Regions from separate parts of the Jeotgalibacillus sp. JSM ZJ347 genome, predicted to be linked through region 2. Evidence: a T-box and tRNA genes for the amino acid it is inferred to sense, from the RefSeq annotation. Region 2 holds a T-box; the other holds one or more tRNA genes.
What was found. A T-box is a leader RNA that pairs with one kind of tRNA and senses whether it is charged. The one in region 2 lies ahead of alaS (alanine--tRNA ligase), so its partner is inferred to be a tRNA-Ala.
Positions count from the first base shown of each region.

Region 1 (15,272 bases), on a different contig from region 2:
ACTGGAGCGACTTAATCATCATATCTCTTTTTCCTTGTCGAGTCAACACTTTTTTGAAGAAATTCAATTCTCTGTGTTGAGCGAATTGTTATCGCGTCTCTTAAGGACAGGTAATAATATATCACGGCATTTTATATCGTGCAATACCTTTTTTAAAAAAACTTTAAAACTTGTTTAAGAAACTTTGATTCTTTTAATTGTCAATACGAAGAACCCTAAGCTCAGCAGGATAATCATTCCTCCAGTAAGCTGCTCTCCGCCAAGTGTTTCCCCTAATATAAAATAAGCAAATATCGCTGCACCGACCGGCTCAAAAAGAATCGCCATAGAAATCACCGTTGTACTGACCCATTTAATTGCCCAATTAAAAAGTGAATGACCGAATAGTGTAGGGAGTACAGCCAGACTTAAAAAGATCAGCCAATCATTTGTCTGAAAAGGTCCAAGTGATTCACCCTTAATCAATACATATATAAAAAGAACGATCGCGCTGATGGAATACACAATGAAAGTGTAAGTCGTCAGCGACAGATGTTTCCTTACGCTCTGGCCGAACAGGAGATACGCTGTTACAAACGCACAGGAAATAAGCGCAATTATGTCACCGATTAATGCCATCCCGCTCACCTGCAGATCTCCAATACCAATCAGAACACTACCTGAAATTGCAGCAATCGCTGAAATAACTGCTTTAGAGGAAATCTTTTCATTAAATAAAAAATAGGCGCCTGCAAATGCAAATAATGGCTGCATTGTAACAAGCACTGTTGAGCTCGCGACTGAAGTATACTGCAGGGATTCAAACCATAAGATAAAATGCAGGGCTAAAAATGCACCTGCAGCCGAAGTAACTATCCAGTCTTTCTTATTTAACGTTTTCAATTCTTTCATATGTCCTCTTAAAAAGAATGGCAATAAAATAAATGCACTGAACAGCATTCTGTAAAATGCGATTACACCCGGTTCGCCTGATGACAGTTTTACCAGAATCGCTGAAAAGGAAACCGTAATAACTCCCACTATAATTGCTAACGGAGCGAGCTTCTCTCCAAATTGCATAGTACATTCTCCTTTGCCACTGTATAATATGTATAAGCACTGCCATATCCTTACTTTGCTTTATCGAATTTATTATTTCAAGGGGGTGCTGGAAATGATTAATGAAGAACTATTAATCAAACTTGGCATTACTGCAGTTCTTGGTTTGATCATCGGGATTGAGCGCGAACTGAAAAAGAAGCCGGTTGGCCTTAAGACGAGCCTGGTCATATCAATCGCCAGCTGCCTGTTAACGATCGTCTCTATTGAATCAGCATATTCATTCAGCGGCGATCAAGAAGTGAATATTACAATGGATCCTCTCAGGCTGGCTGCCCAAATTGTATCAGGAATCGGATTCCTCGGGGCTGGCGTTATTTTACACAGAGGGAATGATACCATATCCGGACTGACCACTGCAGCAATTATTTGGGGAGCTGCCGGTGTAGGCATTGCTGTCGGCGCAGGCTTTTATGTAGAAGCTACAATGGGCGTGATTCTGATCATTATCAGCGTTGAGCTTCTGCCGTTTATTTTAAAATGGACCGGTCCATCCCATTTCAGACAGAAAGAAATTTATATTAAAATACTCCTCACAAACCCGGGCGGTGGCAAAAAACTGCTGGAGGACCTGAAAGCTGAAGGTGTCATCATCGAACAGATGAGGTTGAAGGATACAAAAGAAAAACTCCATATGGTGGAGTTAACAGCATCCATTCACATAAAAAAGAGTGTGACGGAACTGTACAGCAAGCTTTCTGTTATGGATCATGTAGAAGGCATTGAAATTGAATCAAGATAAATCGTATATCCGGTTACAATAAAAGACCCTTGAAGCCAAGCCTCAAGGGTCTTTTATGATGGAGCTAAGGGGAATCGAACCCCTGACTCCGCACTGCCAGTGCGACGTATTCCCGCTATACTATAGCCCCGTGCAAACACTATTATACCTTTAAAATTGATTCACGCAATAGCGTTTGGAATATTTTCTCTTCTTTAGTGGTAATACTGAGGCTGAGGTGAATACGAATGATGTTTCAGCATATAAGCAGGATGCCAAAATTGGTTTTCCTCATCACTGCCGTATGTTTGTTAATATTCTCGGGCGGAATTCTGGCTTTTATCATTGAACCTGATACATTTCGAACAATCGGGGATGGCTGGTGGTGGGCTCTCGTAACGATTTCAACGCTGGGATATGGAGATTTGGTCCCTGTCAGCGCTGAAGGTCGAATACTTGCAGCAACTCTTCTTTTTATAGGCGCAGGCTTGATCTCAAGTTATTTTTTTATATTTACAGCTTATCTACTCCGCTCTCAGCAGTCAGTCAGAGAAGGTGCAGCCGCTCTTTCCAAATCGGAGCATATCATTGTGGTGGGCTGGAATGCGAGAGCTTATTATCTCCTTTCGCAGATCAATGAAGATGCAATTATTATTGATCACACATTAAGCACTCACCCGATGTATGATCAAAAGCAGGTGGATTTCATTAAAGGAACAGCATATCAGTCTTCTGTTCTGCATAAAGCATGTGTTGAAACGGCAAAAGAAATCATTATCACTGCAGATCAGCATTTGAATGAGGAGGCGGCTGATACCCATACAGTTTTAACGATCCTGACAGCTAAGCAGATGAACCCGTTTATTTATTGTGTAGCAGAACTGATTTCAACCGAGCTAAAAGAACAGGCTATTTCTGCCGGAGCAGATTCAATTGTCCAGACAAAACGGGTTATTGGAGAAGCGCTTCTCAGCAGGCACAGGACTAACTGAGAAGCCTTTCCGCTCTGTCCAAGGCAGCCTGCCCCTGATCAATCTGCTCTGTAGACAGCTGTGCATCTTTATCCTCCGGAGATTGGAACTGGTTAAATGCAGCTGATACCGCACCGGAAGAAGCATCCTGGTCACGGTCAGGGTCGTATTGATGACAAAGCAGAAATGGCTGTTGCATCCTGACTGTGCTGTCATCCTTATCAAGCTCTCCCCCCTCCGCTTCAAACGGAAGCCTCAGATACAGGTACTCACCTTCCTGACTAAGCAGCAAATCAAAGTGCCCATGGTCATACTCCCAGCCACCACCAATGACATACCCTTCTTTTTTCAGGCGGTCCTCAAGCAGCACAAGCGGAAATTCTTTTCCTTCTATAGATGAACGAAACGCGTACATCTTCCACACTCCTTTTAAAGTGTAGGTTATCCAGCCATTTCAGATTGTATGCAAAGAGGCTGCCCATAACAGGCAGCCTCACTCTTTTACTTCAGACGCTTTTCGAGCTCAGCTTTCTTTTCTTCAAAGCCAGGCTTTCCAAGCAGTGCAAACATATTTACTTTGTATGCTTCAACACCAGGCTGGTCAAATGGATTTACACCAAGAAGATAGCCGCTCACTGCGCATGCCTTCTCGAAGAAATACACCATATAGCCAAACGTATAAGCATCCATTGCAGGGATTTCAAGAATCAGGTTTGGTACACCACCATCAGTGTGTGCAAGCAGCGTGCCTTCGAATGCTTTGTTGTTTACAAAGTCTACTGTTTCACCCGCAAGGTAGTTCAGGCCGTCAAGATCGCTTTCAGCTTCTTCGATTGTCAGTTCATGACGAGCGTTTTTCACCTTCACAACTGTTTCAAAGATGTCGCGGCGTCCTTCCTGCACATACTGACCAAGTGAGTGAAGGTCTGTAGAGAAGTTAGCAGACGCAGGGAAAATTCCTTTTAAGTCCTTTCCTTCACTCTCACCAAACAGCTGCTTCCACCATTCATTGAAATACTGTAGTCCAGGCTCATAGTTAATAAGCATTTCAACAGTTTTACCTTTGTTATAAAGGACGTTACGAATCGCTGCATATTGATATGCCTCATTTTCAGAAAGGTCAGAAGAACTGTATGCTTCACGCGCATCAGCAGCACCTTTCATCATTGATTCAATGTCGATACCTGCTGCAGCAATTGGAAGAAGTCCAACCGCTGTCAGTACAGAGTAACGACCGCCCACATCATCAGGAACAACAAATGTTTCAAAGCCCTCTTCAGATGCAAGTGTCTTTAAAGCACCTTTTTCTTTATCAGTTGTTGCATAAATGCGTGATTTCGCTTCTTCTTTACCGTACTTTTCTTCAAGCATCTTTCTGAAAATACGGAAAGCTATTGCCGGTTCAGTTGTTGTACCAGACTTTGAAATCACATTGATTGAGAAATCTTTTCCTTCAAGCAGGTCCATCAGGTCTCTCATATATGTAGAGCTGATGTTGTTTCCAACGAATAGAACCTGTGGTGATTTCCTCTGATCTTTAGATAACGCATTGTAAAAGCTGTGGTTCAGCATTTCAAGTGCAGCACGCGCACCCAGGTATGAACCGCCGATTCCGATAACTAATAGCACATCAGAATCTTTACGGATCTTTTCTGCTGATTGCTGAATACGTGAGAATTCTTCTTTGTCGTAGTTAACCGGAAGATCTACCCATCCTAAAAAGTCGCTTCCTGCACCTGTTCCTTCGTGTAATGCGGTGTGAGCCTGATTTACTGCACCCTGCAGATACGTCAGTTCATGTTCACCGAAAAATTCAAGTGCATTTGAATAATCAAAACGAATTGATGTCATGTCGTGTTATCCTCCTTAGTTTTTCTTTCTTCACTTTATATGATGTCTATAAGAGAATCAAGAATGGTCCTGATTGTAAACGGATTCATTTAGAAAAAAAGTTTATTCTTCAGAAGGTTGGCCCGTGATTTCCGTTCCAGGGGGACGCTTTCCGCGGCCGGGCGGTGAGCCAGCAGGCTGCGCCATGCTTTGTCTCACCTGTCCCTTCCTGCCGCAGGAGTCGCCCCCTTCCACTTCAATCACCGGCTGTGAAAGGAGGAAAGATGGACCTTACCAAATCAAAATAATTTCAGCATGCAATCTAAATGACCTTATTGTTCTTCAAAAATAACAGAGGTTGAGGTAAATACAACCAAATCGAAAAGTTATACACCATTTTAATATTCATATAAGTGTAGCGGAGCGTAAGGCGGCGACTCCACCGGGATAAAACGGACAGGTGAGACCCCGCAAGGCGAAGCCTGAGGAGGCTCACCGCCGTTCCCGGGGAAAGCGTCCGCCTGAAGCGCAGCGAAACGAATAAGAGGATGAGACAAAAAATTGTCCCATCCCCTTATTTCAACGTCTCTATTCATTTACAGTGATGCAGTCAAAATCTTCACGACATCATCTTTATTTAACTTCTTAAAGTTACCGAACTCACCATTGATCATTGCTTTGTCTGCCATCAGATCCACTTTTTCATCGCTGATGTCGTAGTCGGCAAGTGTTGACGGCGCGCCGATTTCTGTCCAGAATTCACGCAGGCGCTGTATGCCCTCTTCACCGATTTCGCGGTCAGATTTGCCTTCAGGATCCACATCAAACACGCGGACTGCCATTTGCGCAAAACGTGCTTCGTTTACTTCAAGATTATGCTTCATCCAGTTCGGGAACAGAATTGCAAGACCGCCGGCGTGTGGAATATCGTAGACCGCTGATACAGCGTGCTCGATATTGTGTGATGCCCAGTCTCCTCTGTAACCCATTTGAAGCATACCGTTCAGTGCAAGTGTGCCACTATAAAGAATTGTTTCACGTAGCTCGTAGTTTTCAAGGTCGTTCACAAGCTCCGGCGCTGTCTCGATCACTGTACGAAGGACACTTTCAATTAAGCGGTCCTGTACAGGTGTGTTTGATACGTTGTGATAATACTGCTCAAATAAGTGACTCATCATATCTACAATACCGTAGATTGTCTGATCTTTAGGTACCGTAAAAGTATTTTGAGGGTCAAGAATTGAGAACTGAGGGAATGTTGCAGGGCTTCCCCAGCCGTACTTTTCCTGCGTTTCTTCATTTGTGATAACAGATCCTGCATTCATTTCAGAGCCTGTTGCTGCAAGTGTAAGCACTGTTCCAAATGGAAGTGCTTCGCTTGCGAATGCTTTTTTCGTTACAAGATCCCATGCTGCGCCGTCATATTTAGCACCTGCTGCAATCAGCTTCGTGCAGTCGATTACACTGCCTCCACCTACAGCAAGGATAAAGTCGATGTTTTCTTTCTTTGCGATTTCGATTCCTTTTTCAGCTGTTGTTAGGCGCGGATTAGGCTCGACACCTGACAGTTCGAATACTTCTGCATCGATTTCTTTCAGCAGGCCTGTGATCTGATCGTATAGACCATTCTTTTTAATGCTGCCTCCACCATATACCATCAATACTTTATTTCCGTATTTAGGAACTTCTTCTTTTAATTGTTCTACCTGGTCTTTTCCGAAAATCAGTTTCACGGGATTATAAAAAGTAAATGTATCCATTGTGAAAGCCTCCTTTTGTTGTTTGGTCCATTATTCATTATCTTTGATGAAACGATTGAATGCAATTGAGATGCTTATACGGAATAGAGAAGTGCAGGTTTGTAAATAATAAATCGATTCCATAGTAAAGGAGGGATATCATGCATACGGTCCAGAGAATCGCATTGGTTTTAACGGTGATTGGCGCGCTAAATTGGGGATTGGTTGGATTTTTTCAATTTGATGCGGTAGCTGCACTATTTGACGGAGTAGAATCAGCAGGCGCTCGTTTGGTTTATGGATTGGTCGGGATCGCAGGATTGATTAACCTGGGATTATTATTCAAATCATGGGAACCGGGTACGATTGAAGAAAGAGATCCGGCAACGGTTTAAGCGTCTGATTAACATGCAGTGGTCCCTTCATCATAAACAAAGGGTTGCCCGTTTATCAGGCAACCCTTTGTATCATCATCTTAAACCCAGCCTCTGAAACGGCTCGCTTCAGCTGATTTTCGCACGCCTACCATGTAAGCAGCCAGACGCATGTTAACACGTCTGCTCTGTGATAAGTCGTAAACTTGATTGAAGGCATCAACAAGCTTCTTTTCAAGCTTTTCATTTACTTCATCTTCTGTCCAGTAGTAACCCTGGTTGTTCTGAACCCATTCGAAATAAGATACAGTTACGCCGCCGGCACTCGCAAGTACATCAGGTACAAGCAGAACGCCGCGTTCATTCAGACGGTTCGTTGCTTCAAGTGTTGTTGGGCCATTTGCCGCTTCCACAACGATAGATGCTTTAATGTTATCTACATTTTTTGCAGTAATCTGGTTGGATACGGCTGCAGGAACGAGAATATCACATTCAATTTCAAGAAGTTCTTCGTTAGATAACGTATTCTCAAAAAGTGTTGTAACCGTACCAAAGCTGTCTCTGCGGTCAAGCAGATAATCAATATCAAGCCCGTCAGGATCATGAATTGCACCGTGTGCATCAGAAATCGCAATGACTTTCGCGCCGGCATCATGCATGAACTTCGCCAGGAAGCTTCCTGCATTACCAAATCCCTGAACAACGACACGCGCGCCTTTAATATCAATGCCGCGTTTTTTCGCAGCCTGGTCAATACAAATTGTTACCCCTTGTGCAGTTGCCTTTTCGCGTCCCTGTGAACCACCAAGAACGATTGGCTTCCCGGTAATAAAACCAGGGTTGTTGAATTCATCAATTCGGCTATACTCATCCATCATCCACGCCATAATCTGAGAGTTTGTGTAAACGTCCGGTGCAGGAATATCCTTTGTAGGTCCTACAATCTGACTGATTGCACGTACATATGCACGACTTAATCTTTCAAGCTCTCCCATTGACATTGTTCTAGGATCACAAATGATTCCGCCTTTACCGCCGCCATATGGAAGATCAACGATCCCACATTTCAGCGTCATCCACATTGAAAGTGCCTTTACCTCTTCTTCATCCACATCCGGGTGGAAACGTACGCCGCCTTTTGTCGGACCAACAGAATCGTTGTGCTGTGCACGGTATCCTGTGAATACACGTGTGCTGCCATCATCCATACGGACAGGCATACGCACAGTCAGAAGGCGCATTGGTTCTTTCATCAGTTCAAAAACTGCATCATCGTACCCCATTTTTGTCAGTGCTTCGTGAATAACCTCTTGTGTAGACGTAAAGAGATTCAAATTTTCTGCCATGATTATTGTTCGCCTCTTTTATTTCAGTAGTATGAATCGGCATTATTGTAACACAACCAACCGTTTAAGACGATGGTTTTGTTAACAAAACTTTAAGAAAGAACACGTGTGATTTTTTCAATCGCCCAGTCCAGTTCCTCTTTGGAAATGACAAGCGGCGGCGCGAAACGGATCACTGTTTCGTGCGTTTCTTTACAAAGCAGTCCTTCCTGTTTCAACTCCTCACAATACTTTCTTGCAGGCTCTGTGAGTTCCATTCCAATAAATAAGCCACTTCCACGGATTTCCTTAATGATCGGGTTATCAATTTTCTTTAAAGCGTCCATGAAGTATTTACCCATTTCAAGTGAACGTTCAGCAAGCTTTTCCTCTTTCAATACTTCAAGAGAAGCAATTGATACCGCACATGCCATTGGATTTCCTCCAAATGTTGAACCGTGTGAGCCCGGGTTGAACACGCCAAGCACATCTTTATCAGCCACAACACATGAAATTGGGAATACCCCTCCGCCAAGTGCTTTTCCGAGGATATACATATCAGGACTTACATCTTCCCACTCGCAGGCAAACATTTTACCTGAACGGCATAGTCCTGCCTGAATTTCATCTGCAATAAAGAGGACATTATGCTTTTCACACAATTCTTTTGCAGCCTTCAGGAATCCTTTTGGCGGAAATACAATTCCCGCTTCTCCCTGAATCGGTTCAATTAAGAAAGCAGCAGTGTTTTTTGTAATCGCCTGCTCAAGCGCCTCAAGGTCACCATAAGGAACCAGTTTGATCCCAGGAAGCATTGGCCCGAACCCGCGCTGATATTCTTCTTCAGATGAAAGAGAAACAGCTGTCATTGTACGGCCGTGGAAATTCCCGTGACACGCAATAATCTCAGCCTGGTCTTTTTCGACACCTTTCACTTCATAAGCCCAGCGGCGTGCCGTTTTCACTGCGGTTTCAACTGCTTCAGCACCAGTGTTCATCGGCAGTGCCATTTCTTTTCCTGAGAGCTCACAGATCAGTTCATACCATGGTGCAAGCTGATCGTTGTGGAAGGCACGTGAAGTCAGCGTGACGCGGTCTGCCTGATCTTTTAACGCCTGAATAATCTTAGGGTGACGGTGCCCCTGGTTCACCGCAGAATAGGCACTCAGCATATCCATATACTTATTGCCTTCTGGGTCTTTTACCCATACACCTTCAGCTTCTGAAATGACAATTGGAAGCGGATGATAATTGTTTGCACCGTAGCGTTCTGTTTTTTCAATAATTGATGTTGACTGTACCATTTTAATTCCTCCTATTAATAGAAAAGGCAGGAAGAGACTGGCAAATACTGCCCGTGTTACAGACGCATCTGTTCAATCTCTTACCTGCCGGCTTCATGTTTAAAGCTTAAAGCATTTCTGAAGTTGTTTTTGCCTGCATGTGGAGTGTCAGGTAATCCGGTCCACCGGCTTTTGAATCTGTACCAGACATATCGAATCCGCCAAACGGCTGATAGCCTACAATCGCGCCAGTACAGCCGCGGTTGAAGTACAGGTTACCTACATGGAAATCTTCACGCGCCTGTTCCTGATGCATGCGGTTATTTGTAATCACAGCACCTGTCAGACCATATTCAGTATCATTCGCAATCTCAATCGCTTCATCAAAGTTCTTCGCTTTTGTAAATGCAACGACCGGTCCGAAAATTTCTTCCTGCATGATACGCGCTTTCGGATCAAGATCTGCAAATACAGTTGGCTTAATGAAGAAACCTTTGCTGCTGTCGCCTTCGCCACCTGCAACAAGACGGCCTTCTTCTTTACCAATATCAATATACCCCATAATCTTATCAAATGCAGCCTGATCAATGACAGGTCCCATGAAAGTATCAGGAGATTTTGTTTCACCAAGTGATAGTTCTTTCGTTAATTCAACTACGCGGTCAAGTACCTGGTCATACACATCTTCAAGCACAACTGCTCTTGAACAAGCAGAACATTTCTGTCCGCTGAAGCCGAATGCAGATTTAACGATTGACTGTGCAGCCAGCTCAAGATCTGCTTCACTGTCAACGACAATTGTATCTTTACCACCCATTTCAACAATAACGCGCTTCAGCCACACCTGGCCATCCTGCACTTTTGCAGCTCTTTCATAAATACGTGTACCTACATCACGTGATCCAGTGAAAGAGATAAAACGTGTTCTCGGGTGGTCTACAAGGTAGTCGCCCACTTCTTTACCGCTGCCCGGGATATAGTTAACTACTCCCTTTGGCATACCTGCTTCTTCAAGTACTTCTACAAACTTCGCTGCCACAACAGGTGTCGTTGAAGCCGGCTTCAGAAGAACTGTGTTCCCTGTTACCATGGCTGCAACTGCTGTTCCTGCCATGATTGCAAATGCGAAGTTCCATGGTGAGATGACGACACCTACACCTAGTGGAATGTAGTGATACTGGTTGAACTCACCAGGACGGCTTTCAACTTTCTTACCTTCTTTCATTGCGCGCATTTCGCGGCCATAGTATTCCATGAAATCTATTGCTTCAGCTGTATCAGCATCCGCTTCATTCCAAGGCTTACCAGCTTCCTTTACAAGCAGTGCAGAGAACTCGTGCTTGCGTCGTCTCACGATTGCTGCTGCGCGGAAAAGAATATCAGCGCGGACTTCAGGCTTCACTTTTCTCCACGTTTTGAACGCTTCATCTGCAGCCTGCATTGCTTTTTCTGCAAGCTCCTGGTTCGCTTTTGACACACGGCCTACAACTTCATCTTTCTTACCAGGGTTATAAGATACAATTTTATCTTCAGTGACAACACGCTGGCCATCGATGATCAGCGGATAATCCTGCCCTAAATATCCTTCAACGGTTTTCATACCGTCTTCGAATGCTTTTTTGTTTTCTTTTACTGAAAAATCAGTAAACGGCTCATGCTTGTAAGGAATCATAATAAACCTCCTAATTAATTGAATATTGTCTTGGGTCTTGTGCAAAAAATATTTGCAGTAAGAAAACCCTTACATATATAATAATGCAAAAGATGATTGCATTTTTCAAGTATTTTCTCTTTTCAGATAATAAAAAAGCCAACCCATGTTGCAGAACTGCTTCATGAAAGGAGCGAAAAGATCTTGCATTCTATACAGCATTCAGCTTTTATCTCATCGATGATTGATATGATCGACCGTGGTATTCACGTAGTGGACGCCAATGGGAGAACCATTTTTTATAATCAGAAAATGCGCGAAATGGAAGGTACAGGCGATATTGACCTGCTGGATAAACGGCTGCTCGATGTCTTTCAGTTCCACCCTGACGAACAAAGCACGCTGCTTCAGGCACTGACATTAAAGGAACCGATTTTGAATGTTCAACAATCCTATTTTAATGTGCAGGGTCATGAAATTACTGCAATTAATGATACATATCCAATTATTATAGACGGCGTTGTACTTGGCGCGATTGAGGTTGCCAGAGAAGTAACTGCAGTTGAGCACGATGTCAGTCCTCATAAAAAACTGTCATCATTTGATCACTGGGCCGGCACTTCACCACTGATTCAGCAGATGATTGCTGAAGGAAAACGCGCTGCAGAAAGCGATGATTTTTTACTGCTGTGCGGTGAAGCCGGTACCGGAAAAGAACTGCTTGCCCAGAGCATTCATCTTGAGAGAGGATTGCATGAAAGCAGCTTTATTGGAATTGACTTCAGAAGTTCCTCAGTTGAACGGAGTGAACGTTTTATTGAGGAGCTGCAAAGCAGCAGAAAAAAGACGTTTTTTATGGGACATGCTGAATATTTGCCGATCCACGTGCAAAAAAAGCTTGCAGAAAGGCTACAGATTGAAAAACGGAAGCCGCGGGAAGAACGGGAATATGTCATTTTAACTTTAAGCGAGGACCCGATTGATGCCATTCAGTCAGGTAGACTGCTAAAGGAACTTTACTATGTTATTAGTGAGCGGACTGTTTTTGTACCGGCTCTGCGGGAGCGTAAGGAAGACATTAGCGAGCTTGTTCAGTATTTTATCGAACAGTTCAATATCCGTTTTCAAACGGCAGTTTCCGGAACAGCGGATAAAGTGCTTGAGCTTTTCCGTGAATATGATTGGCCGGGCAATGTCAGAGAGCTTGAGCACGTGATGGAAGCTTCAATGCTTGCGCTCGGGAATGAAGATCAGGTTTCCTATTCCCACCTGCCCCATTACTTCAGGCTGAAGTTTGATGATCCGGCGAGCAGTATGCCGGCATTGGACGGATCTGCATTTATGGTAAAAGAGGGTAAAGCATCTCAGACACTCGACAGTTTTCTGAATGAAGCAGAATCCTACTATATTCAGAAGTCTCTTCAGTATCATGATTTTAATATTACGAAGACAGCGGATGCGCTTGGCATGAGCAGGCAGAACCTGCAGTATCGGATGAAGAAGCACGGGTTGAGAATTAAAAATTAAAAAAGACTCACGCGGAAACCCCGCATGAGTCTTTTAAAACGTCTTATCGCTTCATGTCAGACTGGTCAATCCACTCTTGAAGCTTGTCCTTCAGGCTGTTGAAACCTGTAGTGTCTTCAGTGTGTGATACTGACTTAGAAGGCTGAGCACGGCGCTCTTTGCGCTGTGGCTTTTCAGGTGCTTCTTCAGTTGCACGGATTGAAAGGCTGTATTTACCAGCATTTTCATCAACAGAAAGAACTTTTACGTTTACTTCCTGACCTACTGAAAGGTGGTCGTTAATATCGTTAACGAAACCGTGTGTTACTTCTGAAATGTGTACTAGACCTTGTGTATTTTCATCAAGTGCAACGAACGCACCGTATGGCTGAATTCCTGTAACTTTACCTTTTAGTTCTTGACCTGCTTCGAATTTTGTAGACATAGAAATCTCTCCTATAAACGGTTATTTTTTTATCGTTTTCACGCAATTATTGATTATATCACAAGTCGTCTGCAAAATCAAAACCACTCTAAATGTTTCGGATCAAATTCAGCCTTCCAGACACCGTTAATTTCCCGCATCACAATTTGTCGTTCTTCAAAATTCTCACCCGTCACTGTTACAATGGCAGTTTCATTTGCGTATTCAGTCTGGATGCTGGTGATTTCATTTGCCTGCATGGAGACATTGCTCCAATCACCCTTGTCCGCAGATTCAAACGTTTCAGGAACCGACATGCTGGCAGCGGCCTCCTGATTATTTAACACCAGTCCATTAATATAAAGCATGGCCGCTTCCTTCGGTAACAGATAGCTGATATCCTTCTCATCCTTAAATGCATTCAGCATATTATATTTCGCTCTCATTGTTTCACTTAACGGAAAATAGGCGTCTGCTTTTCTGATGCGGAAAGAAACAGGAACAACTGTATAACGGTCCCTCACTGATCTGACTTCTTCAGAAATCATAAAATTATTTTCCTCGAAGGCTGCATAGATACTTTTGATATAACGGGCCACTGTATATTTCCGCTGCTGATCCTCTGAGCTCATCGCTTCCCAGACCGCTTTCACTTCAGATCTGAGCTGCCCTGATTCATCTGTAATATCTCTCAGAAAATACTGAAACAGCTGCGTGTGATGATATAACAGTTCACTTGATAAAGTTTCAGTTCCTGCTGACCGCGCCAGCAGTTCTTCGGTTTGAAGAAGCTTTACTGCCTGCTGTTCATAGGTATAAGCAGTCTCATCATCTTCCTGAATATAAGGCTGCTTTTTCTGCTCCTGAATGATGTCCAGGTACTCATCGGTGAGAAAACCATTCATTGCCCTGTCAATGAATGCTTCTCCATAATTAACGTCAAATGACTGCCGATCAGGTAAAATTGTCACTTCAAAGCCGTTAGCCTCTATCTTCTCAATTAATCCTTGCGCATCATCGGAAAATGTAAAGTCCGAAAGCTGCGTGTCCAGTCCAGATAATTCTTCTTCATAGGGTGATAAAGTATTTTCATAAAGCTCAATCATCCCTGACGCATCATAAGTGAATCGTGATAATAGGTTGTCATTCACTTCAAGAATGCCATAAGACGTGTTAACCGAGACCCGTGAAGCAGCATCCTCGAGCCTTCTAACCGGTGTCATCAGCCTCGAGGAAATAAGCTGCTCAGTTCTTCTGATCTCACCGAGCGCTGAAGTCCGTTCTTCTTCTGATTCAGCATATTCAATATATTCCTCTATACTGTTCAACTGTGCTAACACATTACTGACAAACTCCAGCTGCCACACAGCTTCTGTACTGAGACCCAGTTCCACTGAAAGTGACTCAATCTCTTCATCGATCAGCTGATTTAAGCTGTCGAGCTCTCCTTCCAGAAAACTTTGAGACTCCATCGGGGCAAATGTGGTTTCTCCCTCCTGCTGACCAGGATTTTGGAACAGAAGCACGCCGGATATAATGACAAATAGTCCTGCAGCAACCCATACCCATTTACTTATCTGTGTGCGGTTTTTAACCGGTTCAGGAGGCTCAGCAGACTGCTTTTCAGGGGCTGGTAAATCTTCAGGTGCCCGCTTCTTTACTTCCTCCACCATCATTTTCAGCATCTGGTCAAGTTGTTCATTCGTGATGTCATACCCAAGCCTCGATTCCACCCGGTCTTTCAGCAGATTAAAAGACGTTTCATTCATATCAGCCGTTCCATCAAAATATGGCATCAGTACAAACACCCGGTCATACATATCAAGTCGTGAAACTTCATACCAGACTTCTTCATCTTCGTTGTGGATAAAAATATCTGAATGTTTCAGCGTAGCAACACCTTGCCCCTTTTCAATGATCAGCTGGATGATTTTTTCTTCAGGAAGATCTGACACTTCCTGAAGAATTCGAGCCCTGTCTTTCGGTGGCAGACCACCTGCAAAAAGGAAATCATCCAGATTTTCAAGCTTACGCATCAGACTCCTCCTTTGATTGAGATACTAAAAGCTTATATTTGCAGGTACCTGCAGTTCATCATCACGTTGTCTTATCCCGGTTTCCTCAATGATAAACTTGTCATCTGCATACATTCATTTTTCATTGTCAGGCTGCCTGAATAACGGCAGCTCTTTCATTTACACAATCATTTAACATGCTATTTTAATTAGAAACCTCTTCCTCACTTTTCATATCAATCATATTAAACATTCCTTCACTCGTATATTTCACTTTATACATTCCACCTTCTGCAACCATGCTGATATCAATCTGATTCCCATGTATCTGAATG
Region 1 is NZ_JBISEN010000002.1:1,052,344-1,067,615, reverse strand. It holds gene ACH6CZ_RS10830 (DMT family transporter) at 175-1,059, opposite strand; gene ACH6CZ_RS10825 (MgtC/SapB family protein) at 1,154-1,840, shown strand; tRNA gene ACH6CZ_RS10820 (tRNA-Ala) at 1,900-1,970, opposite strand; gene ACH6CZ_RS10815 (NAD-binding protein) at 2,068-2,811, shown strand; gene ACH6CZ_RS10810 (YugN family protein) at 2,804-3,205, opposite strand; gene ACH6CZ_RS10805 (glucose-6-phosphate isomerase) at 3,292-4,641, opposite strand; gene ACH6CZ_RS10800 (iron-containing alcohol dehydrogenase) at 5,217-6,380, opposite strand; gene ACH6CZ_RS10795 (DUF378 domain-containing protein) at 6,521-6,754, shown strand; gene ACH6CZ_RS10790 (Glu/Leu/Phe/Val family dehydrogenase) at 6,835-8,079, opposite strand; gene ACH6CZ_RS10785 (ornithine--oxo-acid transaminase) at 8,172-9,362, opposite strand; gene pruA (L-glutamate gamma-semialdehyde dehydrogenase) at 9,469-11,016, opposite strand; gene ACH6CZ_RS10775 (AAA-type ATPase lid domain-containing protein) at 11,197-12,519, shown strand; gene yugI (S1 domain-containing post-transcriptional regulator GSP13) at 12,563-12,943, opposite strand; gene ACH6CZ_RS10765 (hypothetical protein) at 13,021-14,958, opposite strand; gene ACH6CZ_RS10760 (hypothetical protein) at 15,143-15,272, opposite strand, start outside.
Region 1: it has a tRNA-Ala gene. The T-box ahead of alaS (alanine--tRNA ligase) is inferred to sense a tRNA for this amino acid. The anticodon was not compared.

Region 2 (15,272 bases):
ATGCGTGATTCAAGATCTTTAGGGTTTGCTTTTAATAACCCTGCTGAACGATTTAGTACATCAATCTGCTCATTCATCAGACGGTATGCTGACTCTCCGGTTACAGCTTCAATACGTCTTGTACCTGCACCGATTCCTGCCTCTGAAGCAATTCTGAATAGACCGATCTCAGCAGTATTACCTACGTGGCAACCCCCGCAAAGTTCAAGGCTGTAATCACCAATTGATACAACGCGTACTTCTGAACCGTATTTTTCACCAAATAAAGCCATTGCACCCATCGCTTTTGCTTCATCAAGTGACTTCACTGCAGTTCCTACTGAATAGCTTGTCCAGATTTTTCCGTTGACAATCTCTTCAATTTGACTTAGTTCTTCTTTGGTCACCTGTCCAAAGTGAGAGAAATCAAAGCGCAGACGATCAGGCTCAACAAGAGAACCCGCTTGATTTACATGGTCACCAAGTACATCTTTCAGTGCCTGATGCAGCAGGTGCGTTGCCGTATGGTTTTTAGTAATTTTATTTCTCGTGATGTCACTTACCCTGGCGTTTACATTTTCACCTTTTTTAATCAGTCCACTTTTTACAATACCGGTATGAAGGTTTTGTCCGTTTGGTGCTTTTTTAACATCCTGTACGTCAATGACACAGTTTTCATGCGTTACTGTACCTTTATCCCCAATCTGACCGCCGCTTTCTGCATAAAAAGGTGTTTCTGCAAGTACAAACTGAACTTCCTGACCTGCAGCTGCCTGATCTGCAAATTCACCATCAATCACAAGGTCCTCAATTGTAGTAGAATGATCAAGTCTTTCATACCCTACAAATTCACTCTTTGTGTGAATGTCTCCTAATACGCCACCTTGAACCTGCATTGATCCGCTTTCCTGGCGCGCTGCTCTTGCACGGCTTCTCTGACCTTCCATCTCATGCTCAAAGCCGTTCTGGTCGATTGATAATCCGTTTTCTTCAGCATATTCCTGCGTCAGTTCAACAGGGAAGCCAAATGTGTCATACAGTCTGAAAACGTCTTTCCCGCTGATTTCTTTTGAACCGTCTTCCTGTGCTTTTTTCATCAGCTCAGTCAGAATTGACAGGCCTTCATTCAGCGTTTCATGGAAGCGTTCTTCTTCTGTCTTGATGACTTTCTGAATAAAGTCCTGCTTGTCTTTTACTTCAGGATAGAAATCAATCATAATGTCAGCTACAACCGGAACCAGTTCATACATAAACGGTCGGTTAATACCGATCTGTTTTGCAAAGCGAACCGCTCTTCTCAGCAGACGGCGAAGTACATACCCTCTTCCCTCGTTAGAAGGCAGCGCACCATCACCTACTGCAAAGGATACAGTTCTGATGTGGTCAGCGATCACTTTAAAAGCAGTGTCTTCTTCAGCGTTTTGACCATAGCGTCTTTTTGCAACAAGCTCTGTCGCTTCAATGATTGGCATGAACAGATCTGTTTCAAAGTTTGTCGGCACGTCCTGAACAACGCATGCCATTCTCTCAAGACCCATTCCTGTATCAATGTTTTTCTTAGGAAGCGGCGTATACGTATCATCCGCATTGTGATTGAACTGTGAAAAGACCAGGTTCCAGATCTCAAGGTAACGCTCATTTTCCCCGCCTGCATACAGCTCAGGGTCAGACGGATCATTTCCATATTCTTCTCCGCGGTCATAGAAAATTTCAGAGTTTGGACCACTTGGACCTTCACCGATATCCCAGAAGTTTCCTTCAAGTCGGATAATTCTCTCTTCAGGTACGCCTACTTTTTTATTCCAGATATCATAAGCTTCGTCGTCTTCAGGGTGAATTGTGACAGACAGCTTTTCAGGGTCAAAACCGACCCATTCTTTTGAAGTGAGGAATTCCCATGCCCATTCGATTGCTTCTTCTTTGAAGTATTCACCAATCGAAAAGTTCCCGAGCATTTCAAAAAATGTATGGTGTCTTGCAGTTTTCCCTACATTTTCAATATCATTTGTTCTGATTGACTTCTGTGCGTTAACGATTCTCGGATTTGCCGGAATTACGCGGCCGTCAAAATATTTTTTCAGTGTAGCAACACCGCTGTTAATCCATAATAGTGATGGATCTTCATGCGGTACAAGTGAAGCACTTGGTTCTACATCATGCTTCTTTTCTTTGAAGAAATCTAAATACATTTGTCTGAGCTCTGCACCCGTCCATTTTTCCATTCTTATTTCCTCCTTTGATCTCCCGAAACGTCTCTAAAAACAGAAAAGGGTCCTCAATCCTACACAGGGACGAGATTACACTCGCGGTACCACCCTGGTTATGGATTGACAACCCATCACTCTAAAGTTGCTTTAACGCAGCAGACGGCAGCTTTTAACTGCACTCCGGACCAGCTTTCCGCAGAAACTTCAATGAATTCCTTTCAGCCTGGGGGAATTCTCTCTTTAAATGAGTTTGTCTGCGTACTTGTTCCTTCTTCGAGATTCATTATTCTATCTGAAATTATATGAAAGATCATCACCGTTTGTCAATTTAACCTTGAGAACTTTCAAGGAAATCGTACGGGGTGACGCCTTCCATTCCAATCATTGGATCTGCTCCGCCATCAAATGGATCAGCATCGTCTGAAATGTTTACCTGCTCACCGGCAAGCCTTTCTTTCAGAGACGTCATTCTCATCAGATCATCTTTTCTTTCAACGCCATACCTGAAAGCATCTTCTTCACCGCACATAATTAAAAACTTGCTGCTTCTTGTAATGGCAGTATACAGCAGGTTCCGTCTCAGCATTCTCGAGTAGCTTTTTACAACCGGCAATACGACAATCGGAAACTCGCTTCCCTGAGACTTATGGATTGAGCAGCAGAACGCATGGGTGATCTGGTTCAGGTCCTGCCTTGTATATGTGACCTCTACCCCGTCAAACGAGACTAAAATCATATCCTGTTTTTCAGTATTCTCCTTAGCGTAGAAAATCGAAATGACTTCACCCATATCACCGTTAAATACGTTACTCTCAGGCTGATTAACGAGCTGGAGCACTTTATCACCGATCCGGTAGACAATATCGCCCCATTTCAGTTCTTTTCTGGACCCGTCATCATTCGGGTTCATCAGCTGTTGAATCAGTACATTCAGCTTATCAATGCCTGCGGGTCCTCTGTACATTGGAGCGAGCACCTGAATATCCTTTGCCGTATAACCCTTTTTCATTGCATTCTTAACAATTTTCCCGACAACTTCATCCATCTGATTCGCTCTGCAGGGAATAAAAGAACGGTCAGGGTAGGGCTGTCTGATCGTTTCAGGCACTTCGCCTTTTTTCATATGATGGGCAAGTTCAATAATAGAAGAACCTTCTTCCTGACGGTAAATATCAGTCAGTTCCACCGCAGGTACTTTTTTCGCATCAAGCAGATCCTGCAGCACCTGACCAGGTCCGACAGAAGGCAGCTGGTCCTGGTCTCCAACGAGAATGACCTGCATGGACTCAGGCACTGCCTGAAGCAGCTTATTTGCAAGCCATGTATCCACCATAGACATTTCATCAATAATCAACAGACGTCCTGCAACCATTCTGTCATCGTCTTCTTCATCCATATCCTCCTGACCGTTAAAGCCGAGGAGACGGTGGATTGTCATCGCTTTTAACCCCGTGGATTCAGTCATCCTTTTCGCTGCTCTTCCGGTTGGAGCGGCCAGAACGATCGGAAATGGCTCATCTTTTGAGTAGTTATCAGGATCCAGCGACAGTCCGTGAAGCTCCGCATACAGCTCTACAATCCCTTTAATCACGGTCGTCTTTCCTGTCCCTGGACCACCGGTTAATATCATAATTGGCGATGATAACGCTGTCTGGATAGCTTCTTTTTGAGACGGGGCGTATGTGACCCCTATCCGCTCCTCAAGGTCTCCGAGTGCCAGCAGAAACTCCGCTTCAGGAAACTGGTCGTGAACCTCTGTGTTTGACGTCAGACTTTCAATACTTGAAGCAATACCAACTTCTGAATAGTAAAGAGAAGGCAAATATACTTTTTTATTTTCACCCACAATTTTACCCTCTTCATGCAATTCCACGAGGCTTCTTGAGATATCGCTGTAGTCCACTTTCTCAGGCTGATGCTTTTCAAGCAGCTCTTTTACTCTGATTAACAGCTGTTTGGAGTCAGCGTATACGTGACCCTCCTGCATGGAAAGCTGCGTCATTGTATAAAGACAGGCAGCTTTGATTCTGTCAGGATGATTTCCTGAAAGTCCAAGCTGTCTGCCGAGCTCATCTGCTTTACCGAAGCCGACACCTTCAATGTCATTGACCAGCTGATAAGGATTCTCTTCAATCACTTCAACTGTTTTTTCCTGATAAAATTGGTAAATCTTCATAGACAGCTGTGGACCGAATCCCCAGTCGTTTAACAGAACCATAATCCGCTCGAGCCCCTGATGTTCAATTAAGATTTCATGAATGTGATGGGCTTTTTCTTCAGATAGCTTAGGCACTTCAAAAAGCACAGACTCGTTTTCCATAATTTTAGAAATCGCATTTTCCCCAAGCGTATCTACAATCTTTTCTGCCGTTTTTCTGCCGATTCCATTGAAAAGATCGCTTGAAAGGTAATGGATAATTCCATGCTTAGTCTGAGGAAGCTCTTTTTTAAAGCGCTCTGAAATAAACTGTGGACCAAAACGCGGGTGCTCTTTCACTTTTCCGTAAAAGATATATGTATCATCTTCCTGCATAGAAGGGAAATGGCCGGTGACAACCATTTCCTTCTCAGCATTTGCAATATTCGTGTCAGATACACGGATCCTCACTACTGAATACATATTATCTTCATTATAAAAAATAGAAACAATTAACGTTCCTTTTACATATAACTCTTCTTCAGTAAACAGATCCGTCTGCTGACCGTTCATGAAAGACACCTCCTATTCGCTGTCAATCGCCTGCTGAATAATCTTACGTCCGTTTAAAGCAAGATAGTGATCAGGCTGCACTTTAATTGCTTTTTCAAAACAGTCGAGTGCCGCTTCGGCATTTTCTTCAAAGCCGGCATAAGCAACACCAAGGTTATAAAGTGCATCCGCATGTTCCAGGTCAAGCTCCACAGCGCGCTTCAGCTGGGTTACCGCTTCAGATCCGTGCTCAAGCTTTGCGAGAGAAAGCCCATACTGAAAATGAACTTCCGCATCTTCAGGTGTAAGCTCTGCCGCTCTTTGCAGATAAGGCACTGCCAGTTTTGTCTGTTCATTATTCATAAATGACATGCCGAGCATAAAGTATGCATCGTGGTCTTCAAGACCTGATTTGATTGCTTTTTCATATAAAACAGCGGCTTCTTTGAACCTTTCCTGTGTGTAATAAAGGTTCGCTAGCGCGTAATACGCAGCACCTGCTTTTTCATCAAGCGTGATTGCTTTTTGGTAAAAGCGCTCTGCTTTTTCCACTTCATTAAATCTGGCCAATACGTTTCCAAAATTGATATAGGCCGCCGGGTCTTCAGGGCTTTTTTCAATTTGTTCATTTAATTTTTTTAAGGCTTCTTCGAGTTCGCCTTTCTGGATCAGTTCAATTGCCTGTTCATTTAAAGATTTCATCACGTTCTCCTTCGTATTGATTTGGGATTAGTATATCATAAGGCACAAAAAATGACCTGATGTGAAGGGCGTTCACAAAAGGTCATTTCTATTTTATTAACCTACATACATCAATTGCTTTGAACTTTTGTAGATCTTATCAATCGTTCCGCCGCCTAGGCATTCGTCTCCATTATATAAAACGACTGCCTGTCCTGGTGTGACTGCACGGACCGGCTCATCAAAAACGATTTCTGCTGTGCCGTCTTCCTGCATATGGACGGTTACCCCCTGGTCAGGCTGACGGTAACGGAACTTTGCTGTACAGTGGAAGGATTTTTGTGGTGCTTCTGCAGAAGTGAACCCCATATCCACTGCGGTAATTGAATCCGAGTAAAGCGCTTCGTGATCAAATCCCTGACCAACATACAGCTGGTTGGTATCAAGGTTTTTACCGAATACAAACCATGGCTCGCCTGAACCGCCAATGCCAAGACCGTGCCTTTGGCCGATTGTGTAATACATTAATCCATCGTGGCTGCCGACTTTTTCTCCATCCATCGTAACCATATCACCTGGCTGAGCTGGCAGGTACTGACCTAAGAACTCTTTAAAGTTTCTTTCTCCGATAAAGCATATACCAGTACTGTCTTTTTTCGCAGCAGTTGCAAGTCCTGCTTCAGCAGCGATTTTTCTTACTTCTTTTTTATCAATATCACCAATCGGGAACATAACATTTGAAAGCTGTTCCTGAGAGAGCTGATTCAGGAAATAAGTCTGATCTTTATTCTGATCAAGACCTCTCAGCATTTTCACTTCATCCCCTGAACGGTCAACGCGGGCATAGTGACCTGTTGCAAGATAATCAGCACCAAGTTTCATTGCATGATCAAGAAATGCTTTGAATTTGATCTCCTTATTACACATCACATCAGGATTTGGTGTTCTGCCGGCTTTATATTCTTCTAGGAAATACGTAAAAACTTTATCCCAGTACTGCTTTTCAAAGTTTACTGCATAATAGGGAATACCGATCTGATTACAAACGCGAATCACGTCATTATAATCCTCAGTAGCGGTACATACACCGAACTCATCGGTGTCATCCCAGTTTTTCATAAAAATTCCGATTACATCATATCCCTGCTGCTTTAAAAGATAAGCAGCAACTGATGAATCCACGCCACCTGACATTCCGACGACTACTCTCGTTTCAGCGGGTGTTTTTGTCATTTGAATCACCTTTACTTATCAGACGCTAAAAGCGGTCTGTGATTTTCTTAAGACTTTTTGCAATATAGACAGCATCCTCAGCGGTGTTACCGTAACCAAAGCTGAAGCGGACTGAATTAAACAGCTTTTCACTATCTGCACCAAACATCGCCGCAAGTACGTGTGAAGGTTCTACAGACCCCGCAGTACATGCTGAACCGCTTGAAGCATCGATCCCTTCAAGATCCAGGTTGATCAGCAACGACTCTATTTCGGCTCCCGGAATACTCAAGTTTACCACGTGTGGAAGCGAATGTTCAAGAGAGCCGTTCACTTCAAAGTGCACATCTGACTGCTTTAATTGATTGATCAGTGTTTGCTTTATTGTAACCAGATCTGCAGTTTTTTTATCTTTGCTGTCAAAGGCAAATTTGACAGCTTCAGCAAAACCGGAAATGGCTGCTAAGTTTTCCGTACCTGCTCTTTTTTTTCGTTCCTGCTCACCACCGAAGACGGTTGCATGATGAGGCGTGCCGTTTTTAATAAAAAGGAAGCCTGCACCTTTTGGACCGTTTATTTTATGAGAAGAAACAGATAAAAGATCAATACCCTCTTCATTGACATTGATGTCTGCGAGCCCAAACGCCTGCACCGCATCTGTATGAAAGACTGCCTGATGCTCTTTTAACAGTGCACCGATTTCTTTAATCGGCTGAATGCTACCTGATTCATTGTTTCCATACATCACAGTGACTAAAATCGTATCTTCACGCAGTGATGCCGCCAGATCTGCCGTGCTGATCCGTCCACTTTTATCTACATTCAGATACGTGACTTCAAACCCGCGTTTTTCAAGTTCCTGACACGGATGTAAGACTGCGTGGTGCTCAACTGCTGTTGTAATGATATGCCTGCCCTTATGTTTCATCGCATCAGCTGTTCCGAATATCGCAAGGTTATCTGCTTCAGTTCCACCGCTTGTAAAATGAATCTCATTAAAATGAACGCCAAGCTTCGAAGCAATCAGCGTTCTCGCATCATCCAGTATTTTTCTTGCTGCTCTCCCTGTCTGGTGAATACTTGACGGGTTCCCGTAAGTTTTCTCCATCACATCTATCATCACTGCAGTGACTTCAGGAAGCATCGGGGTTGTTGCAGCATGATCTGCATAAATTCTGTTCAAACCTAAACCCTCCTGTTAAATGTAAAACATATAGGCGTCTGATTCGCCTTCTTCAGTGTGATTTGCAAGGTCTTCTATCGTCGTATGATCAAGTACATTTCTGACTGCATCCCTGATTCTGATCCACAGTTCTTTTTGTGGAGGTGCTTCATTTTCAAGCCCTTCCACTGGACTGATTGGTCCTTCAAGCGTTCTGATAATGTCTCCGGCAGTAATATTTGAAGGTTCATCAGCTAAAACATATCCGCCGTAAGCACCCCTTACACTTTTAACAAAACCGGAATTCCTGAGCGGTGCAATCAGCTGCTCAAGATAGTGTTCTGATAAATTATGGGTTGTTGCAATTGATTTTAACGAGATTGGACCTTCTCCATAATTCTTTGCAAGTTCAATCATGATTGTCAGACCATAGCGGCCTTTCGTTGAGACTTTCATGTGTCATCCACCTTTACGCCAATTTGCTTTTGCCATTATAGCATATAACCCTTAGTATTGGCATTGATGCAGATTATTTGGTTATGATGCTCTTAGAGAAACGGAGGGGATACGATGGCAACTAAACCGCTCGCTTACAGAATGCGGCCTGCAGAGATAAATGAAATTATTGGCCAGACCCATTTAGTCGGAGAAGGAAAGATTATCAGAAGAATGGTTGAAGCGAACCAGCTTTCTTCAATGATTTTATATGGTCCTCCCGGCATTGGAAAAACATCAATCGCCTCAGCCATTGCAGGAAGTACAAAATATGCGTTCAGAATGTTAAATGCAGTATCCAATAATAAGAAAGATATGGAAGCAGTCGTCCAGGAAGGGAAAATGTCAGGCAGAGTGATTCTCCTTTTAGATGAGGTTCACAGGCTCGATAAAGCCAAGCAGGACTTTCTGCTTCCTCATTTAGAGAGCGGCACGGTGATTTTGATCGGGGCTACAACGAGTAATCCGTATCACGCGATCAACCCTGCGATTCGCAGCAGAGTTCAGATTTTTGAACTGAAACCGCTTGATGAAGAGGATATGAAGGCTGCGGTTGAAAGAGCACTCCATGACAAAAGAGGGTTTGGTGATAAGCAGATAGAGATTGCTGAGGAAGCCATCACCCATTTCGCCACAGCAAGCGGCGGTGATGTGAGAAGTGCATTAAATGCATTAGAGCTTGCAGTACTTTCAACAAATGAAGATGACGATGGTAAAATCGTTATTACGCTCCAGGCAGCAGAAGAGTGTCTGCAAAAGAAATACTTTTCCCATGATAAAGACGGAGATGCACATTATGATGTAATGAGTGCATTCCAGAAATCCATCAGAGGCAGCGATGCAAATGCTGCGCTTCATTACCTTGCAAGACTTATTGAAGCCGGCGACCTGCCTACCATTGCACGCAGGTTGCTCGTTATTGCTTATGAAGATATTGGACTTGCAAGCCCTCAGGCCGGTCAGCGCACACTCTCTGCGATTGAATCTGCTGAAAGACTCGGTTTTCCGGAAGCGCGTATTCCGCTAGCAAATGCAGTGATTGAGCTATGCCTGTCACCAAAATCAAACTCAGCGATTTCAGCGATCGACAGCGCGCTTTCAGACATCAGAAAAGGCAAGGCTGGCGCTGTTCCTGATCATTTAAAGGATGCGCATTATAAAGGGGCCGAGAAACTGGGCCGCGGAACAGAATACAAATATCCACACAGCTACCCCGGTGGCTGGGTTGCCCAACAGTATCTGCCTGATACACTAAAGCGTGCAAGATACTATGAACCGAAAGAAACCGGAAAGTTTGAACAGGCATTAAAACAGATTTATAACAAATTAAAATGATGCTTCAAAACAACTGTTTCGAAACATCATCACCTTATAATATTCACTTCAAAGTGTAGTGGAGCGTAAGGTGGCGACTCCACCGGGATATGACGGACAGGTGAGACCCCACAGACGCGAAGCGGTGAGGAGGCTCACCGCCGTCCCTGGGGAAAGCGTCTACCTGAATTGCAGCGAAACGATTTATGAAGCAATATCACGTTTCGTGAAGATCGTAAAAGCAAGTGCTATAAAGATCGTGAAGTAAATCAAGATCATGACAATTGAAAACTGCATCGTCATACCCTCTACAAGCGGCATATTCATTTCATACAATGAAAGATTTGTATTTGCAAACAGGCTGTATTTTGCCCAGTCATAGTACATCGCAATAAAGCTGGTTGCCGTTCCACCTACAAATAGAAGGAATAGACTGATTCCGATTGCAAGGGAACTGTTACGGAATACTGCTGAAATCATAAATGCCATTGTCGTCAGCATAATGACATCAAGAGAGTTAAAAAGATATACGCGAATGACATAGGCAGCCATACTTTTTTCAATGACCTGTCCATCCTCAAACACGAGTCTGACTGAAGAGCCCGGGTCAAAGAATATCAGCCCTAAAATGACTGAAAGAACCGCTGTAATGGCCACAAGAAACAGACCGAATGCCCCGACAGTAATAAATTTTGATAAAAGAATTTTCCACCTTGCGATTGGTCTGATCATTAACAGTTTGATTGTTCCCCATGAGAACTCACCTGCAACGATTCCGGAAGCAACAATAATGGCAAACAGACCGATCAAAGAAATTAGAAACGTGCTTGATTCAAGATAGGACCAGAAAGAACCTGCACGGTTTGGTGCAATGTCATTTTCAAGTGCATACTGATTAATCGCAAGCTGTTCCTCAGGGTTCTGTCCCATAAAACCGGTCTCACTGGTTGCAATCGTCTGCTCAAGCTGCGTGTTTTCTGTTTGCAGCTGTGACTGCCAGGTTATATCCTGACCATCTCCAAGTGACTGTACAAATAAAGTAATGACGGTTGCTGCAATGACCGCAAGTACAATCAGACCGGTCATGACGTAGGTTGCGGGTCTTGAAAACAGCTTCATCCATTCGTTTCTGACTAAGTTAAACATGTACCGGCTCCCCCTTTTTGTCGGACGTTACTTCAAGAAATCTATCTTCAAGCGTTTTAGCAGCAACTAATGCACCGTAAACAGAAATGTTCTCTTCCACGCACCATTTTATAATGGAAGGAATATCTTCCTTTGTACAATTGATCAGGAGATCCTGACCAACAAGCTGAATTTCCCAGGAAGGAAAGCTCTGTCTCATGCTGTCTGCGATTTGTGCGGGATTAGAAACTTCCAGCTTATAAACTTTGGATTGTTCTCCGACAAAATCACTGATTAATTGCACATCCTTCAATTTACCATGCTGAATAATCCCAATGCGGTCACACATCATTTCCATTTCTGATAGCAGGTGACTCGACACAATCACGGCCATATCTCTTTCTCTTGCAAGCCTTCTTATGTAGTCTCTGATCTCACGGATACCAGCAGGATCAAGTCCGTTTGTAGGCTCGTCAAGAATCAGAACTTTCGGGTCATGAAGCAGACTTTGTGCAATTCCAAGTCTTTGTCTCATCCCCAGCGAATAAGTCTTTACCTTTTCGTGAATCCTGCCTTGAAGACCGACAAGCTTCACCACTTCATCAATTTTTTCTTTTGAAATACCTTTGTACATTCTTGAATAGTGAATCAAATTTTTATAGCCTGACATAAACTTATACATTTCAGGATTCTCAACAATCGCGCCAACCTGACTGACGGCACCTTCAAAATCTGATTTCACACTTTTACCGTTTACAATAATATCTCCTGATGACAGCTTCATCAGTCCGACAATCATTCGGATTGTCGTCGTTTTACCGGCGCCGTTAGGCCCGAGAAAACCAAACACTTCTCCGCTGTATACATTAAAAGAGATATCATCAATAATCGTTTTGCTGCCGATCTTTTTGGATACATTCTTTAATTCAACAACCTGCCTGCTCATTTTACACTCCCCCTTTTTTCCTGATAGTTTCTTTACGCTTGAACTGGTAAAAAGTTTCAGACAAAATAAAAAAACGGCAAATGTACCGTTTTTTATCTTACCGTTTTAATCTCGATGTCTTTTAAAAATTCTCTCATCACATAGCTTGCTGCAATTAAACCTGCAGCTGAAGGGACGAATGCATTTGAAGAAGGCGGCATTTTAGCCTTTCTGATCGGTGCATTTTCTTTACCGACTGTTTTATTGACCTCCTCGCGCGTCACAATCGGGCTTTCATCAGAGAAAATAACCGGAATACCTTTATTGATTCCGTCTTTTCTGAGGTGCTTTCTGATCACTTTTGCGATTGGATCAGTATGGGTTTTTGAAATATCAGCAATCTGGAATCGGGTCGGATCCATTTTATTGGCCGCTCCCATACTTGAAATAATCGGAATATTTCTGTTCAGACACTCTTTCATTAAATGAATCTTATAAGAGATCGTATCTGATGCATCAACAACAAAATCAAGCCCGTAGCTGAAAAATTCCTCATACGTTTCTTCTGTATAAAACATCTTAAGTGAATGTACTTCACATTCAGGGTTAATATCAGCAATTCTCTCTTTCATCAGATCAGCTTTAGGCTGTCCTACAGTTGAGAGCAGCGCAATGATCTGACGGTTCACATTCGTAATATCAACATCATCTTTATCTACAAGGATCAAACGACCGACTCCGCTTCTGGCAAGCGCTTCAGCTGCAAACGAGCCTACGCCGCCGATACCGAGAACAGCTACTGTTTTCCCCTTTAAAAGATCAAGCCCCTCAGAGCCGATCGCAAGTTCATTTCTCGAAAATTGGTGTAGCATTTTATCAACTCCGTTTATTGGATTAACGGTTTTTAGAATAGCGTAAAATGTAATTAGATGCAACTTAAACCCGACAAGTATACTTGTTATTATAAAAACAGACCCGGGAAATGATTCCCCGGGTCTGTTTTTCGTATGTAAGATGTGGTAAATCCCAATTGTGCCGTTCGATGTAGGAATCTATCGTTTTGAACCCGCTCTCAGCAGGTGGGTGTCCTATTTTCAGCTTTATGCTTCCCCGCAAAGGGCGTGCAAGCGACTGAAAAACGTGAACTCCCGGATATTGAAGTGTTCGGTCAAAACTGATGGATATTAAAACGTACACATCAGGACTTACCTTGTGAAATCATCATAGCATACAGGTCATTAAAAAACAATTAATTAGATGAAAAATTATAGATTTTTCTGAAGATTCAGTGATAATCTTAATTCATTCAGCTGTGCTTCACTTACCTCACCCGGTGCATTCGTCAGCACGCAGCTAGCGCTTGCCGTTTTAGGGAATGCAATCGTGTCCCGGAGATTTGTTCTGCCTGCAAGCAGCATCACAAGTCTATCCAGACCCAGTGCAATTCCACCGTGTGGCGGCGTACCGTACTCGAAGGCTTCAAGCAGGAATCCGAATTGATCTACTGCTTCTTCTTTAGAAAAGCCAAGAATTTCAAACATTTTTTCCTGGATCTCACGTTCAAATATACGAAGTGATCCCCCGCCAAGTTCATAACCATTTAACACAATGTCATAAGCCTGCGCTCTTACTGCACCAGGATCAGTATCAAGCATATGCAGATCTTCTCTGACCGGCATTGTAAATGGATGGTGAGCAGCGTAATAGCGGCCTTCTTCCTCATCGTATTCAAGAAGTGGCCAATCTGTTATCCAAAGGAAATTAAATGCTGATTCATCAATCAGATCAAGGTCTTTTCCAAGTTTTGAACGAAGTGCGCCAAGTGTATCTGCAACAACTGACTTCTTATCTGCAACAAATAGCAGGAGATCCCCAGCTTCAGCATCTGCTTTTTTGCTTAACTCACGCTGTTCTTCTTCATTAAAGAACTTAGCAATTGGTCCTGCGAAACCTTCTTCAGTTACCTTAAGCCACGCAAGGCCTTTAGCGCCGTAGACTGCTGCAAATTGGCCAAGTGCGTCAATATCTTTACGTGAATACTGATCAGCTGCCTGTTTTGCATTAATCAGCTTGACCTGACCTCCATTTGCAACAGCACCACTGAACACTTTAAAGCCCGAGTTTTCAACAATCTCGGATACGTCAGTCAGTTCCATTCCAAAGCGTGTATCCGGCTTATCTGAACCATAGCGCTCCATTGCATCAGCATAAGTCATACGTGGAATTGGCAGCTGAATTTCAAGCCCTTTTACATCTTTCATCATTTGATAAAGCATATCTTCGTTCATTTTCATAATATCTTCCTGGCTCATAAAGCTTGTTTCGATATCAATCTGTGTAAATTCAGGCTGTCTGTCTGCACGAAGATCCTCATCGCGGAAACATCTTGCAATCTGATAATAACGGTCAAATCCGCCAACCATTAACAGCTGTTTGAAAAGCTGTGGTGACTGCGGAAGCGCATAGAACTCACCTTCATGCACACGGCTTGGGACAAGATAGTCACGCGCTCCTTCAGGCGTGCTCTTTGTCAGCATCGGCGTTTCAACTTCAATGAACTGCGCGTCATCAAGGAAACGGCGAATTGACTTTGTAATGCTGTGACGCATTTTAAATGTTTCTGCCATCACCGGACGGCGAAGGTCCAGGTAACGGTGCTTTAAACGGATATCTTCTGCTGTTTCAGCTTTATCTTCAATTGCAAATGGAGGTGTCTTTGCACTGCTTAGAACAGTCACTGCTTCCGCCTGAATTTCAATTGAGCCTGTTGCAAGGTTCGGGTTGATTGTTCCTTCACCGCGCGCCTGAACAGTCCCTTCTATGCTTAACACATACTCACTGCGGATGGCTTCTGCAGTTTCAAGTGCCTCTTTTGATGTTTCAGGGTTAAAAACGACCTGAACAATTCCTGATCTGTCACGCAGATCAATAAAAATCAGTCCGCCAAGGTCACGCCTTTTTTGTACCCAGCCTTTTAACGTAATCTTTTCTCCGATAGCGGCTTCTGGTACCTCACCGCAATAAAATGAACGTCCAAACATATATATTCCTCCCTAAGCTTTCTCTATATATTGAATAATTTCTTCAAACATGACATCTTTCTGTGAACCGCTCTCCATATTCTTTACAGCGGCTTTTCCTGCTGTGAGTTCATCTTCACCAATAATGACAACGTTAGATGCCTTAATGCGGTCAGCCGCTTTGAACTGACCTTTCATTTTACGGTTCAGATAATCAAGTTCAACGCTCAGACCTTTTTTACGCGCTTCAAAAGCAAGTGACACTGTTTTTTCTTTCGCAGCCTCTCCCATTGCGACAAAGTAACAGTCAACCCGGGTTTTGATCGGTAGTGTGACATTTTCTGCTTCAAGTGCTGCCATTAACCTTTCAATACTGAGTGCAAATCCAATGCCAGGAGCGCTTGGTCCACCGATTTCTTCTGTCAGACCATTATATCTTCCACCGCCGCAAAGCGTTGTAATG
Region 2 is NZ_JBISEN010000001.1:258,416-273,687, reverse strand. It holds gene alaS (alanine--tRNA ligase) at 1-2,201, opposite strand, end outside; T-box leader at 2,264-2,469, opposite strand; gene recD2 (SF1B family DNA helicase RecD2) at 2,515-4,896, opposite strand; gene ACH6CZ_RS01290 (tetratricopeptide repeat protein) at 4,909-5,577, opposite strand; gene mnmA (tRNA 2-thiouridine(34) synthase MnmA) at 5,674-6,789, opposite strand; gene ACH6CZ_RS01280 (cysteine desulfurase family protein) at 6,815-7,951, opposite strand; gene cymR (cysteine metabolism transcriptional regulator CymR) at 7,967-8,386, opposite strand; gene ACH6CZ_RS01270 (replication-associated recombination protein A) at 8,501-9,760, shown strand; gene ACH6CZ_RS01265 (ABC transporter permease) at 9,944-10,885, opposite strand; gene ACH6CZ_RS01260 (ABC transporter ATP-binding protein) at 10,878-11,810, opposite strand; gene ACH6CZ_RS01255 (tRNA threonylcarbamoyladenosine dehydratase) at 11,903-12,661, opposite strand; RNA gene ssrS (6S RNA) at 12,809-12,997, opposite strand; gene aspS (aspartate--tRNA ligase) at 13,055-14,830, opposite strand; gene hisS (histidine--tRNA ligase) at 14,843-15,272, opposite strand, start outside.